Regions from separate parts of the Streptomyces sp. NPDC058620 genome, predicted to be linked through region 2. Evidence: riboswitches for the same ligand, from Rfam matches in the RefSeq annotation. Region 2 holds a riboswitch; the other holds the start of a gene.
The links. Region 2 has a riboswitch for S-adenosylmethionine ahead of thrC (threonine synthase). Riboswitches for the same ligand answer to the same signal wherever they lie in the genome.
Positions count from the first base shown of each region.

Region 1: another riboswitch for S-adenosylmethionine. It lies ahead of ACFWSK_RS28625 (aminotransferase class V-fold PLP-dependent enzyme); the one in region 2 lies ahead of thrC (threonine synthase).

Region 1 is NZ_JBHXQO010000042.1:37,300-44,554, forward strand. Features, by position in the region: gene ACFWSK_RS28605 (NYN domain-containing protein) at 1-1,094, opposite strand, end outside; gene ACFWSK_RS28610 (hypothetical protein) at 1,130-1,372, opposite strand; gene ACFWSK_RS28615 (rhomboid family intramembrane serine protease) at 1,542-2,294, shown strand; gene ACFWSK_RS28620 (Lrp/AsnC family transcriptional regulator) at 2,291-2,572, shown strand; gene ACFWSK_RS28625 (aminotransferase class V-fold PLP-dependent enzyme) at 2,653-4,077, opposite strand; SAM riboswitch class IV at 4,253-4,369, opposite strand; gene trpD (anthranilate phosphoribosyltransferase) at 4,454-5,518, opposite strand; gene ACFWSK_RS28635 (cytochrome bc complex cytochrome b subunit) at 5,642-7,255, opposite strand, start outside.
Region 2 is NZ_JBHXQO010000002.1:120,669-127,923, reverse strand. Features, by position in the region: gene groL (chaperonin GroEL) at 1-1,202, opposite strand, end outside; gene ACFWSK_RS02975 (cold-shock protein) at 1,604-1,810, opposite strand; gene ACFWSK_RS02970 (MoaD/ThiS family protein) at 2,250-2,525, opposite strand; gene thrC (threonine synthase) at 2,555-3,847, opposite strand; SAM riboswitch class I at 3,866-3,993, opposite strand; gene ACFWSK_RS02960 (glucosyl-3-phosphoglycerate synthase) at 4,146-5,096, shown strand; gene ACFWSK_RS02955 (hypothetical protein) at 5,134-5,424, shown strand; gene ACFWSK_RS02950 (trehalose-6-phosphate synthase) at 5,502-6,881, shown strand; gene otsB (trehalose-phosphatase) at 6,858-7,255, opposite strand, start outside.

The DNA.
Region 1 (7,255 bases), on a different contig from region 2:
GCCGCCAGGACCGAGAGACCGCCCAGCAGCCTCAACCGCTGCTTCTCCAGCGGCATCTGCGGATACCCGGTCTTGGTGACGTTGTAGCCGTCGACGATCAGATGCGCCTGGGGCAGCGCGAGCAACTGGTCGAGCAGGGCCGGATCGGTCTCCGAAAGGGCCCTGGCGGCAATGTCCTTGGGCGACATCCGGCCAGGCTCGACGGCCTCGACACTGTCCGCCGGACGGATGAACGAGGGCGGCAGGGCCAGTTCGCGCCGCAGTCCCTGCGCCGCGTCGAGCACCGTGTCCAGCAGCAGCCGCAGCCGCATGTCCTCGACCGAGCGCCCTTCCCTGGCGGCCCTGCGGCTCGCCTCGACGGATGCCTCCGCCTCGCCGAGCCGCGCCTTCAGCCGCCGGGACTCGCTCTCGGCGGCCGAGATCTGCACCGCGGCCTCGGCCCGTACGGCGTCGGCCTCAGCACCACCGCGGCGCAGGGCCGCCTCGCTGCGCTTCACTTCGCTGAGGGCGCTGCGGAGTTTGCGCTGCAGCGATTCCGCCTCCTTGCGGGCGGCGTCGAGTTCGGCACGCAGCCGCTCGGTCTCGCTCTTCGTCTGGCTGCGGGCCTGGGCCAGCTCCTCGCGCAGCTGCTCCAGCTCGCGCCGGGTCTCCTCGTCGGCCCTCTCGGCGTCGGCCCGCTGGACCTCTTCACCGGCGGCCTCGACCAGCTTGACCCAGCCGGCCGGCCGCAGCACGTAGGCCGCGGCGGCCACATCGACGGGATCGGCGGCCGCGGGCGGAGCTCCGGCCTCCAGCGAGGCCGCCAGTTCGGGCTGCGTCTGGGCGATCCGCTCACCGATGCGCCGGCGGAACACCGGCTCGCTCTCCAGGGCAGCCGCCATCGCGTTCCCGGCGAACTTGGCGCGCCGGGTCGGAGTGAAACGGGCGTACTGTCTGAGCTGCGTGGGAAGTTCGCCGACGGTCAGGCCGCCGAACGCGTCCGAGACCAGCGCGATGACCCGCCGTCGCACTCCCTCGGGCAGCGGGCGGTCGAGTGCCTCGACGGCGCCCTCGGCCTCATCGGCCGGTTCGGCGCCGCTGTTCGGCTGCTCCACCATCCGTCACCCCAATATGTTTGTCCGCGGCCCCGTCAGGAGTCGGCGCCCGGCCTGTCTACCAGCTCGATCTGGTCCACCGCGTTGCACCAGCGGCAGCGCACCGACTCGATGGTCTCACTGACCACCTCGCGCTCCTCGACGCTCGACTCCCCGGCCAGGTCCAGATGGACGTACTCCACGACCTTGGAGGAGCGGGTCACGTCGAACCGGGTGAGGTTTCCGCAGAGCGTGCAGCGCCAGCGGGTCCCGTCGGTCGGCATGGGGACCGTCGTCATCGTTGCGTCCTCTTTCGTCGTTCGTCGAGCCTGAAGCTGTCTGTTTCAACGATCTCGCGGTGCGCCGTCGAACTGCGGATGTCCTGTGGTAACCCTACGGCCTCGGGCATACCCGGAGACACGGCGAGGCGGTCTGTCCCGATCTCCCCCGGTGCGTCATGCTCTGTACATGATCGATTGGCGGGAAGTCGATTGGCGGGACAAGGCGAGAAGAGTCCGCGGGGTGGCCGCCGCGGACGGAGCGCCCGTCACCTACGGGCTCATCGCGTTGTGCTGCGCCGTCTTCCTGATCAGCCCGCTGTCCGGGTTCAACGCCTCCTACGGCACGGCCGACCGGCTGCTCGCCGCGCAGGCCGCGTACTTCGAGCGGTGGGGCGTGATCCCCAGCGAACTCTGGGAGGGCTCGACGCGCGCGCTGCTCACCCCGCTCACCGCGCTCTTCGTCCACGGCAGCTGGCTGCATCTGCTCGGGAACATGCTGTTCCTCTACGTGTTCGGGGCGATGGCCGAGGAACGCATGGGCCACCTCGGGTTCGCCGTCTTCTATCTCTGCTGCGGCTATCTGGCCCTGCTCGTCTACGCGGTGGCGCACGCCGAGTCCGACCAGACACTGGTCGGCGCGTCGGGGGCGATCTCCGCGGTGCTCGGCGCGTTCCTCCACCTCTTCCCCAAGGCCCGGGTCACCAGCATCTTCCCGTTCCTCTTCTTCCTGCCGCTGCGCTTCCCCGCCTGGATCGTGCTGATCTTCTGGTTCATCCTTCAGTGGCTGGCGGCGCAGAGCGTGGGGAACAGCCCGGGCGTGGCGTATCTCGCCCACATCGCGGGCTTCGCCGCCGGGTTCCTCTACGCCTGGGTGTGCTACCACCGTGGGGCTAGAGTGAAGTCTCCAGCCACGGCCACCGAGGGAGAAAGCCAGCCGTGATCACCGCGATCGTGCTCATCAAAACCAGCGTGGACCGGATTCCGGAGATCGCCGAGGCCATCGCCGCGCTGGACAGTGTCAGCGAGGTCTTCTCGGTCACCGGTACGTACGACCTGATCGCCATGGTCCGCGTGGCCAGGCACGACGATCTCGCCGACGTGATCCCCGGCCGGATCAGCAAGATCCCGGGCGTCGAGGGAACCGACACGCATGTGGCGTTCCGTACGTACTCGCAGCACGACCTCGAAGCGGCCTTCGCGATCGGCCTGGACGCCTAGAACCCTCGTCGCGCGTCGGCCGGGCACGAGGTGAAGTCCGTGCCCGGCCGACGTGTTGCGGTCCCCCGGCGCCCGGGACCCTAGACCTGAGCCGTTCCGCGGTCCGGGACGCAGCGGCCGTCCTCCGTGCGGTACTTCCACTGGGCGCCCTCACGGACCAGCTCCTTGACCGCCCGTACGAAACGCTCGACGTGCTCGTCCGGCGTACCGGCACCGAAGCTGACCCGGATCGCGTTCAGCGACCGCTCGCCCGGCCCGGCCTCCGGGGCGCCGCACTCGCCCGGGTCCTGCGGGGCACTGCCCAGCAGGGTCCGCACCAGCGGGTGGGCGCAGAACAGTCCGTCGCGGACGCCGATGCCGTACTCCGCGGAGAGCGCGGCGGCGAAGTGCGAGCTGTTCCAGCCGTCGACGACGAACGAGATGACGCCGACCCGCGGGGCGTCGTCGCCGAACAGGGAGAGCACCCGGACCTCGGGGACCTCGGCGAGACCGGCGCGGACCTCCGAGACGAGGTGCTGCTCACGGGCGACGAGGGTGTCGAAGCCCGCCTCGGTGAGCGCCTTGCAGGCGGAGGCGATCGAGTAGACGCCGATGACGTTGGGCGAACCGGCCTCGTGGCGGGCCGCGGTGGTGTGCCACTCCACGTCCACGCCGCCGTCGGTGCGCCGGGCGACCTTGCGCGAGGCCCCGCCGCCGGCCAGGTACGGCTCCGCGTCCTGGAGCCAGTCGGCGCGGCCCGCGAGGACTCCCGAGCCGAACGGCGCGTACAGCTTGTGTCCGGAGAAGGCGACCCAGTCGACGTCCAGCTCCGCGATGTCCACCGGGTGGTGGGGGGCGAGCTGCGCGGCGTCCAGCACGATGCGGGCACCGTGGGCGTGGGCGACTGCGGCCAGTTCCCTGACCGGCCAGAGCTCCCCGGTGACGTTGGAGGCACCGGTGACGCAGACCAGCGCCGGGCCGCTGCGCTTCGCTCCGCCTCGGCTGCCATTCTCGCCCTCGGACGCCGAGCGGGGGTCGCGCTCGGCGAGCGCCCGCTCCAGGGCCTCGACGGCCTGCCCCGGCGTACGGGGGGCGTTGAGGTAGGTCACGCGGGCATCGCGCCACGGCAGCAGCGAGGCGTGGTGCTCGGTCTCGTAGACGAACACCTGGCAGTCCGCGGGGAGCGCGGCGGCGAGCAGGTTGAGGGAGTCGGTCGTCGAACGGGTGAAGATCACCTGGTCATCGGCCCGGCAGCCGAGGAACTCCGCGACGGTCCTGCGGCTGCTCTCGAAGAGGTCCGTGGAGAGCTGCGAGAGGTAGCCGGCACCCCGGTGGACGCTGCCGTAGTACGGGGCGTACGCGGCGACGTCGTCCCAGACCCGCTGGAGTGCCGGGGCGCTGGCCGCGTAGTCGAGGGCGGCATAGGTGACTTCTCCGCCCGTAACGAGCGGAACAGTGACGTCCTTGCCCAGAACCGGCAGCGGTGCACAAATGGACTGGTCGAGGGCAGCGGCGGAGACAGACATGGCGAACTCCCGTAACAGGCAGGCGAATTCTGCGCGCCGACGTGTACGCGGCAGCGCAGGAGAAAGGGAAAGAGGGTGCGCGGAGAAGGGCGGAGAGGCCCTAACGCATTCGCTTGCTCACAAGAGACTCCCTAGGGACCAGGACCCCGGGGGTTGGCATTCACAGATGCCGAGGGGCCCGCGCTTGCCGTAGACCTCGCTGCCTACGGCCTGGTCTTCACCCGGGGCACCCCGCCACGGACGGAGGGTTGCCGGACAGCGAGCCGGGGCCTATTCGCTGTCACTCATGACCTGCGCAGCATCTTGCCATACGTGCGGACATACGCAAGGCGCGGTCCGGCATCCGGACCGCGCCCCTGTGCGTACCGCGCCTGTTTCAGGCGTTGCTGGCCGCCACCCAGCGCTCCAGCACCCGCTTGGCCGCGCCGGAGTCGATCGACTCGGCGGCCCGTACGATCCCGGCGGCGATCTGCTCGTTCAGCGTGCCCGGCCCGGCGTCCAGGGCGGCCAGTGCCGCCGCGGTGTTGAGCAGCACGGCGTCGCGTACCGGCCCGGTCTCGCCGTCCAGCAGCCGTCGGGCCACATCCGCGTTGTACGAGGCGTCGGCGCCTCGCAGGGCCTCCACGGGCACCAGCTCCAGGCCGACGTCACGCGGATCGAACGCCTCCTCGCGCACCGCACCGTCCCGGACCACCCAGACCCGTGAAGTCGCCGTGGTCGTCAGCTCGTCGAGGCCGTCGTCGCCGCGGAAGACCAGGGACGAGTTGCCGCGGTCTGCGAGCACGCCCGCCACGATGGGCGCCATCCGGAGATCGGCGACCCCGACGGCCTGGGCGCGCACCTGGGCCGGGTTGGTGAGCGGACCCAGGATGTTGAACGTGGTCTGCGCACCGAGCTCCTTGCGGGCCTTGGCCGCGTACCGCAGAGCGGGGTGGAACTTCACCGCGAAGCAGAAGGTGATGCCCGCTTCCTCGGCGACCTGCACGACCCGCTGCGGCGTCAGTTCGAGGTTGACGCCCAGCTTCTCCAGGACGTCTGACGCCCCGCTCGCCGACGAGGCGGCACGGTTTCCGTGCTTGACGACCTTGGCTCCGGCTCCCGCGATGACGATCGCCGACATGGTGGAGATGTTGACCGTTCTGGCCAGGTCACCGCCGGTCCCCACGATGTCGACCGTACGGCCCGGCACGTGGATGGTGTTGGCGTGCGCGTACATCGTCCGTACGAGTCCGGTGACCTCGTCGACCGTCTCCCCCTTGGCCCGCAGCGCGACCGCGAACCCGGCGATCTGCGCGTCGGTCGCCTCGCCGCTCATGATGCGGTCCATGGCCCACGCGGTGTCGTCCGAGGTCAGGTTCTCGCCGCGCAGCAGCGGGTTCAGCACGCCCGGCCAGGAACGAGCCGCCACGCTGTCGCCGCCGCCCGGGGTCACAACGTTCATGGTCCGCTCCTGGGGTCCACAGCCGATAAGGGGATGGCCTCCACCTTATCCAGCCCCGGGGGCGGCAAAGAGCCCCGTCCACTCGATGGACGGGGCTCTCGCTGTGGCGATCAGTTCAGGTGATCAGTGGTGGCCGTGGCCGCTGGTGATCTCCTTGTACTCCTCGGCAGTGGGCTTGGCGATCTGGTTGTCCTCGCCGTAGTAGCCCTTGCTGAGCTTGATACGCAGCTTCTCCATGGGAGAGACCTTGCGCTTGACGCCGTTCTCGTCGACCGCCGGGCCGATCTCGGCCGGCTTGTACTGCTCGTGCGCGGTGAGCGTGTGCAGCTGCCCCGGGCTGAGCGGCTCGTGGATCTCGACGAACTCACCGTGCGGCAGGCGCTTGATGATGCCGGACTCGCGTCCGTGCAGCACCTTGTCCTTGTCGCGGCGCTGGAGGCCGAGGCAGATCCGCTTCGTCACGATGAACGCGACGACCGGAGCCACGAAGAACGCGATCCGCACGAACCAGGTGATGGCGTTGATCGACAGGTGGAAGTGCGTGGCCCACAGGTCGTTGCCACCACCGACGAGCAGCACGAAGTACCACGTGATCCAGGCCACGCCGAACGCGGTGCGGGTGGGCACGTTGCGCGGGCGGTCCAGGATGTGGTGCTCCCGCTTGTCGCGGGTGACCCAGGACTCGATGAACGGGTAGACCGCGATCGCGACCAGGACCAGCGGGAAGATCATCAGCGGGATGAACACACCCAGGACGAGCGTGTGACCCCACAGGTTGATCTCCCAGCCCGGCATCACACGGATGAGACCTTCGGAGAAGCCCATGTACCAGTCGGGCTGCGCGCCGGTCGACACCTGGTCGATGCGGTACGGGCCGAGGGCCCAGATCGGGTTGATCGAGGCGATCGCCGAGATGATGGCGATGACACCGAAGACCAGGAAGAAGAAGCCTCCGGCCTTCGCCATGTACACCGGCAGCAGCGGCATGCCGACGACGTTCTTGTTCGTCTTGCCGGGACCCGCGAACTGCGTGTGCTTGTGGTAGAAGACCAGGATCAGGTGGGCGACCACGAGCCCGAGCATGATGCCCGGCAGCAGCAGGATGTGGACCGAGTAGAACCGGGCGACGAAGTCGACGCCGGGGAACTCCCCGCCGAACAGGAACATCGAGAGGTACGTTCCGACGATCGGCACCGACAGAACGGCACCCTGCATGAAGCGGACACCGGTGCCCGACAGCAGGTCGTCCGGGAGCGAGTAACCGGTGAACCCGGTGAACATGCCCAGGACGAACAGCAGGAAGCCGAAGACCCAGTTGACCTCACGCGGCTTGCGGAACGCGCCCGTGAAGAAGACGCGCATCATGTGCACGAACATGGCGGCCAGGAAGATCAGCGCGGCCCAGTGGTGGATCTGCCGGACGAGCAGACCGCCACGTACGTCGAAGCTGATGCGGAGCGTCGAGGCGTACGCCTCGGACATCCGGATGCCCTGCAGCGGCTCGTAGGAGCCGTGGTACACGACCTCGTTCATGCTGGGGTGGAAGAACAGCGTCAGGTACACACCCGTGAGGATGATGATGATGAAGCTGTAGAGCGCGACCTCCCCGAGCATGAAGGACCAGTGGTCCGGGAAGATCTTGCGCATGTTGGCCTTGGCCAGGCCGTAGATGCCGAGCCGGCCGTCTGCCCAGTCGGCCACCCGCTCACCGGCGGGTGCCTTGCGCTTCGTGTCTGT
Region 2 (7,255 bases):
GCGTTGCGCACCGCGTCCTCGATGCGGTGCTTGCGCTCCTTGAGCTCGACCTCGGTCGCGGCGCCGGCCTTGATGACGGCCACGCCGCCGGCCAGCTTCGCGAGGCGCTCCTGGAGCTTCTCGCGGTCGTAGTCCGAGTCGGAGTTCTCGATCTCGGCACGGATCTGCTTGACGCGACCCTGAACCTGGTCGCTCTCGCCCGCACCGTCGACGATCGTGGTCTCGTCCTTGGTGATGACGACCTTGCGGGCGCTGCCGAGCAGGTCCAGGCCGGCGTTCTCCAGCTTGAGACCGACCTCCTCGGAGATGACGGTGCCACCGGTGAGGATGGCGATGTCGCCGAGCATGGCCTTGCGGCGGTCACCGAAGCCCGGAGCCTTGACGGCGACGGACTTGAAGGTGCCACGGATCTTGTTGACGACCAGGGTCGACAGGGCCTCGCCCTCGACGTCCTCCGCGATGATCAGCAGCGGCTTACCCGACTGCATGACCTTCTCGAGCAGCGGAAGGAGGTCCTTCACGTTGCTGATCTTGGAGTTGACGATCAGGATGTACGGGTCGTCGAAGGACGTCTCCATACGCTCCATGTCGGTGGCGAAGTACGCCGAGATGTAGCCCTTGTCGAAGCGCATACCCTCGGTGAGCTCCAGCTCCAGACCGAAGGTCTGGGACTCCTCGACGGTGATGACGCCTTCCTTGCCGACCTTGTCCATAGCCTCGGCGATCTTGGCGCCGATCTCGGTGTCAGCAGCGGAGATGGAGGCGGTCGAAGCGATCTGCTCCTTGGTCTCCACGTCCTTCGCCTGCTCCAGCAGAGCGGCGGAGACGGCCTCGACGGCCTTCTCGATGCCACGCTTCAGAGCCATCGGGTTGGCACCCGCGGCGACATTGCGCAGACCCTCGCGGACGAGAGCCTGAGCGAGAACGGTGGCGGTGGTCGTACCGTCGCCGGCGACGTCGTCCGTCTTCTTGGCGACCTCCTTGACCAGCTCCGCACCGATCTTCTCGTACGGGTCCTCGAGCTCGATCTCCTTGGCGATGGAAACACCATCGTTGGTGATCGTGGGCGCGCCCCACTTCTTCTCGAGGACGACGTTACGGCCCTTGGGGCCGAGGGTGACCTTGACGGCGTCGGCGAGCTGGTTCATCCCGCGCTCGAGACCGCGCCGTGCCTCCTCGTCGAACGCGATGATCTTGGCCATGTGAAGTGGTCCTCCCGGACAGGGGTGGATTCTCCGGACCGAGAGGCGCCCGCGACGGACGGCCAGCGTGCTGTGTGGTTCCTTGCCCCACGCAGCCTGCGGGCCTCACCGGCCCGGTCCAAGTTTCTGTCACTCTCACCTGGAGAGTGCTAACGCCAATGATTAGCACTCGACCCCTGCGAGTGCAAGCGTCCCCCTCGGGATGTGGACAACCGGGCGTGCCCGGACGGGGTGCCGGCCGGAGGATGCGCACAGGCGCACGGAGGGCACACGGACGCACGGGGGACGCCCGGACGCATGGACACCCGGACGCGTGGACACCCGGACGCACGTAGGGCCCGTACCCCTGGGGGTACGGGCCCTACGTGCGTGAGTAGTGTCGTTGGCCGACCGCGCCGAGCTCAGCCGACGGCGAGCTTGACCATGTCCGCCTGCGGCCCCTTCTGGCCCTGCGAGATTTCGAATTCAACTCGCTGACCCTCTTCGAGGGTGCGGTACCCGTCCATCTGGATCGCGCTGTAGTGGACGAAAACATCCGCACCACCGTCGACCGCGATGAAGCCGTACCCCTTCTCCGCGTTGAACCACTTGACGGTGCCCTGAGCCATGCCTAACTCCCCTATTACTGGCCCTTGCACAGGACCGCACTTCGCGGGCCCGGGTCAGAACTCACCCTCCGACCGGAGAGGGTGCGTGCGCCGGAACGCGTCGACCGCGGCCGAATGTATCTGCCCAACTGCCCTCTGCAACAGGTCAATCGGACGAGAATTCTGGGCACAACCGATCGCCCCTATATGGGGAATTCATGAGATTCCTGGGCAAGTCGGGCCTGACAAAGGCCACTTATGGCTCAAGGGGGTCGCACACTTTGGCTGCTTCTTATCGCGACCGGGCGCATTCTCATATGCGGGCGGCACAGGCAGCGGAGGGGACTTCCCAACTCTACCGCGCTTAACCATGCAGAATTACCCCCTCCGCTTCTCTCGCGGAGGGGGTAACAGGGATAACGCTGTGAAGCCGGCGGCCGTGCGCGCGCCGGCCCGGCGGTCAGCCTCCGGCGACGGCCGGGATGATCGAGACGCCGGCACCGTCCGGCGTGGCCGCGTCCAGGCCGCCCTCGAAGCGCACGTCGTCGTCGTTGACGTACACGTTCACGAAGCGGCGGAGCTTGCCCTGGTCGTCCAGGACGCGGGCGGCGATGCCCGGGTGGTTCTTCTCCAGGGACGCGATGACCTCGGAGAGGATCGCGCCCTCCGCCGGAACCTCGGCCTGGCCGCCCGTGTAGGTGCGGAGGATGGTGGGGATGCGGACCTTGACGCTCATGGTGGGTGCCTTCCTTCGGTCTCGGGTGATCAGCTGGTGGCGAGGCCGGCGGCGCGGAACGCGTCCAGGCTCGGCCGGATCGTCGCGGTCGCCTGCGAGGTCGCGGCCACCGCGTCGAGCGTCTTGAGACCGTCACCGGTGTTCAGGACGACGGTGGTCAGCGTCGGGTCGAGGAGACCCGCCTCGATCAGCTTCTTCGTCACGCCGACCGTCACCCCGCCCGCGGTCTCCGCGAAGATGCCCTCGGTACGGGCCAGCAGCTTGATCGCGTCGACGATCTGCTCGTCGTTCACGTCCTCCACGGCCCCACCGGTACGGCGGGCGATGTCCAGGACGTACGGACCGTCGGCCGGGTTCCCGATCGCCAGGGACTTGGCGATCGTGTTCGGCTTCTGGGGACGCACGACGTCGTGACCGGCCTTGAAGGCCACCGACACCGGGGAGCAGCCCTCGGCCTGGGCGCCGAAGATCTTGTACGGCTTGTCCTCGACCAGACCCAGCTTGATGAGCTCCTGGAGCCCCTTGTCGATCTTCGTGAGCTGCGAACCCGAGGCGATCGGGATCACGAGCTGGTCGGGCAGCTGCCAGCCGAGCTGCTCGCAGATCTCGTACGCGAGGGTCTTGGAGCCCTCGCCGTAGTACGGACGCAGGTTGACGTTGACGAAGCCCCAGCCCTCGCCGAGCGGGTCGCCGATGAGCTCGGAACAGAAGCGGTTGACGTCGTCGTAGTTGCCCTCGATGCCGACCAGCTCACCGCCGTACACCGCGGCCATGACGACCTTGCCCTGTTCCAGGTCGTGCGGGATGAACACGCAGGAGCGGAAGCCGGCGCGGGCGGCGGCGGCGCCCACCGCACCGGCGAGGTTGCCGGTGGAGGAGCAGGAGAGGGTGGTGAAGCCGAAGGCGCGGGCGGCCTCGACGGCGATCGCGACGACACGGTCCTTGAAGGAGTGCGTCGGGTTCCCGGAGTCGTCCTTGACGAACAGGCCACCGGTGACGCCCAGTTCACGGGCGAGGTTGTCGGCCTTGACCAGCTTGGTGAAGCCGGGGTTGATGTTGGGCTTGTCCGCGACATCGGAGGGGACCGGCAGCAGCGGCGCGTAGCGCCAGATGTTGTTGGGTCCGGCCTCGATGCGCTTCTTCAGCTCGTCGGGAGAGCCGCTCGGCAGGTCGTACGCCACTTCGAGCGGCCCGAAACAGGACGCACAGGCGAAGAGGGGACCGAGCTCGAAGCGCTCGCCGCACTCACGGCAGGAAAGCGCCGCGGCGGGACCGAGGTCCACAGTGGAAGGGGTGTTCGTCAGTTCAGTCTGCACAGCCATGCTGGCGGAGGCCCTTTCTCCTCATCTTCCTCATGGCGAATTTCGCCACAAGACGGATTTGGCACCTTCCCCACCGTGACCTCGCGGTCGATGGGGGGGTTGCCGGGACTTCAACGGGCCGTTCCCTCAGTCCCTCTGGATGAGCGCTGTGGCGCTGGATCACCGATCCAGGCGTTTGTCGGCGGGCGACCCCGAGATGCGAGGGCCGTCCGCGTTGTTCAAGACTGTAACCGAAGCCTCGGACGGTTGAGAGAGTCGTCCGAACCGCGAGATGGATCACACGCAGGGAGATTCGACCGTGATCGAAGAGGTGGAACGTTGGCTGACCAGGCGTTCCTGGTCGGCCGCCGATCGTCCGCTGGATCGTCTCGCGGCCGCCAGGACCCGGGACCCACGCCGCGGCAGCATCAGCGTCGTCCTGCCCGCCCTCAACGAGGAGGCGACGGTCGGCGACATCGTGACGACGATCCGGCGCGAGCTGATGGAGCGCGTGCCGCTGATCGACGAGCTGGTGGTCATCGATTCCGGATCGACGGACGCGACCGCGCGGGTCGCCACGGAGGCGGGCGCCCGGGTGGTGCACCGGGACGCGATCCTCCCCCGAATACCCGCCATCCCCGGCAAGGGCGAGGTCCTGTGGCGGTCACTGCTGGTCACGAGCGGTGAGATCGTCTGCTTCGTCGACGCGGACCTGAAGGACTTCTCCGCGGACTTCGTCTCCGGGACCGTCGGGCCGCTGCTCACCGATCCCTCGGTGCAGTTCGTGAAGGCGATGTACGACCGGCCGCTGGGCAACACCGCCGGTCAGGGCGGTCGTGTCACTGAACTGGTCGCACGGCCCCTGCTCAATCTGCACTGGCCGCAGCTGGCCGGTTTCGTCCAGCCGCTCGGCGGCGAGTACGCGGTGCGGCGCTCCCTGCTCGAACAGCTGCCCTTCCCCGTCGGTTACGGAGTGGAGCTGGGACTGCTCATCGACTCGCTGCACCTGGTGGGCCTGGACGCACTGGCCCAGGTCGACGTCGGCGTACGCAAACACCGTCACCAGGACGGCCAGGCGCTGGGCAGGATGGCCGCGACGATCTACCGCACCGCACAGACGCGGCTCTCCCGGGGGCACCTGGTGCGACCGGTGCTGACCCAGTTCGAGCGGGGCGAGAACGGCTTCGTGCCGTGCACCCATGCGGTCGATACGGAGGAGCGGCCTCCGATGCGGGACATCGAGGAGTATCTGTCCCATCGCGCGGCGTAACCGGTTCAGTCATAAAAGTTCCCTACATTTCCCTTCTATGGCTTCTTCTCGACCGAGGGCCGCTCTGCGCCGGTGGCGCCGACTGCCCGCATACGCCGCTCCCCTGGCCGTGCTCGGCTCCCTCGTGGCCGGGCCGGCCACCCCGGCACCGGCCGCCGCCGCCCCGGCCACGGAGGTGCCGCGCCCCGCGCACGGCTCCCTGGCCGAGACCGGCGGCAACAGCGAGCGGCTGTGGCTGCTCGGCGGCCTCGGGTTCGCCCTGACCGGGGCCGGGGCGGTCGCCCGCGCGGCGGCGCGCGGCCGGGGACGCGAACGCGACCACGGCTGACCGGCGGGGCGCCAGCCCGCCCAGCCGGGGGCCGTACTCACGTTTGGGGGGTTACGGAAGCGGCTAGGTTCCGGTACATGGTTTCCGAGCACGCTGCCCAGGTTCTCGTCGCGTCCAACCGCGGCCCGGTGTCGTACACCCGGGGCGAGGACGGCTCGCTCACATCGAAACGGGGCGGAGGCGGCCTGGTCTCCGGCCTCAGCGCGGTCGACGACAAGCTGTGGGTGTGCGCGGCCCTGAGCGACGGCGACCGCGAGGCGGTCAGGCAGGGGGTCGCCGAACCGGGCGTACGGATGCTCGACATCGACGCCGCTCTGCACGCCGACGCGTACAACGGCATCGCGAACTCGGTGCTCTGGTTCGTCCACCACATGCTGTACCAGACCCCGTTGGAGCCCGCGTTCGACGCGGAGTTCAGGCGGCAGTGGGCCTCGTACGAGGCGTACAACCGGGCCTTCGCCGAAGCGCTCGCCGAGGAGGCGGGCGAGGGGGCGGCGGTCCTCGTGCAGGACTACCACCTCGCACTGGTGCCGGGCATGCTCCGCGAGCTCCGTGCCGATCTGCGGATCGGGCACTTCTCGCACACCCCGTGGGCACCCGTCGACTACTTCCGCCTGCTGCCCGACGACATCGGGGAGCAGTTGCTGCGGGGCATTCTCGGCGCCGACCGGGCGGCGTTCCTCACCCGGCGGTGGGCCGACGCCTTCATCGGCTGCTGCACGGAGATCCTGGGCGGCACCGGCCGCACCCGGATCGGGGTGCACGGGCTGGGGGCGGACGCGGAGTTCCTGCGCCGCCGCGCGCACGAGGCCGACGTGGACGAGCGGATGGAAGCCCTGCGGGAGCAGGTGGGTCCCGGCCGGCGGACGATCGTGCGGGTGGACCGGACGGAGCTCTCCAAGAACATCGTGCGCGGGCTGCTCGCGTACCGGGCGCTGCTGGCGGAGCACCCGGAGTGGCGCGAGCGGGTCGCCCACATCGCGTTCGCCTATCCCTCGCGGCAGGACCTCGTGGTGTACCGGGAGTACACGGCGGCGGTGCAGACGCTGGCCGACGAGATCAACGCGGAGTACGGGACGCCTGGCTGGACGCCCGTGATCCTGCACGTCAAGGACGACTTCGCGCGCTCACTCGCGGCGTACCGGCTGGCCGACGTGGCGCTGGTGAACCCGATCCGTGACGGTATGAACCTGGTCGCCAAGGAGGTCCCCGTGGTCTCCGACGACGGCTGCGTACTGGTGCTGTCGCGGGAGGCGGGGGCGTACGAGGAGCTGGGCGACGCCTCCATCGTGGTGAACCCGTACGACGTGTCGGCCACGGCCGAGGCGCTGCACCAGGCGCTGTCGATGCCGCACGACGAGCGGGCCGACCGCACGAAGGCACTGGCCGCGGCGGCGACGGCGCTGCCGCCGCAGCAGTGGTTCCTGGACCAGCTAGAGGCGCTGCGCGAGGGCTGACAGGAAACCGACGACGTCGGCCGGGCCGGGCACCAACAGGTCGGCCCGCTCGGCGAGTTCGGGCACTTCGGCGTTGCCGCTGCAGATCAGCAGGCCGGGGATGCCGTCCGGGCCCTCGGTGCGGAGCTTCTCCACGGCGGCGTAGGCGGCGAGGTCGCCGAGGTCGTCACCGGCGTACAGGACGGACTCGGCGTCCGTCTCCCGTACGTACTCGGCGAGAGCGACGCCCTTGTCCATGCCGGGTGGGCGCAACTCCAGGACCAGGCGGCCCGGTTCGACGATCAGCCCGTGCGCGGCCGCGAGCCGGCCCAGGGGCCCCCGGAGCGACTCGAAGGCGGCCTGCGGGTCCTCGGCCCTGCGGGTGTGTACGGCGA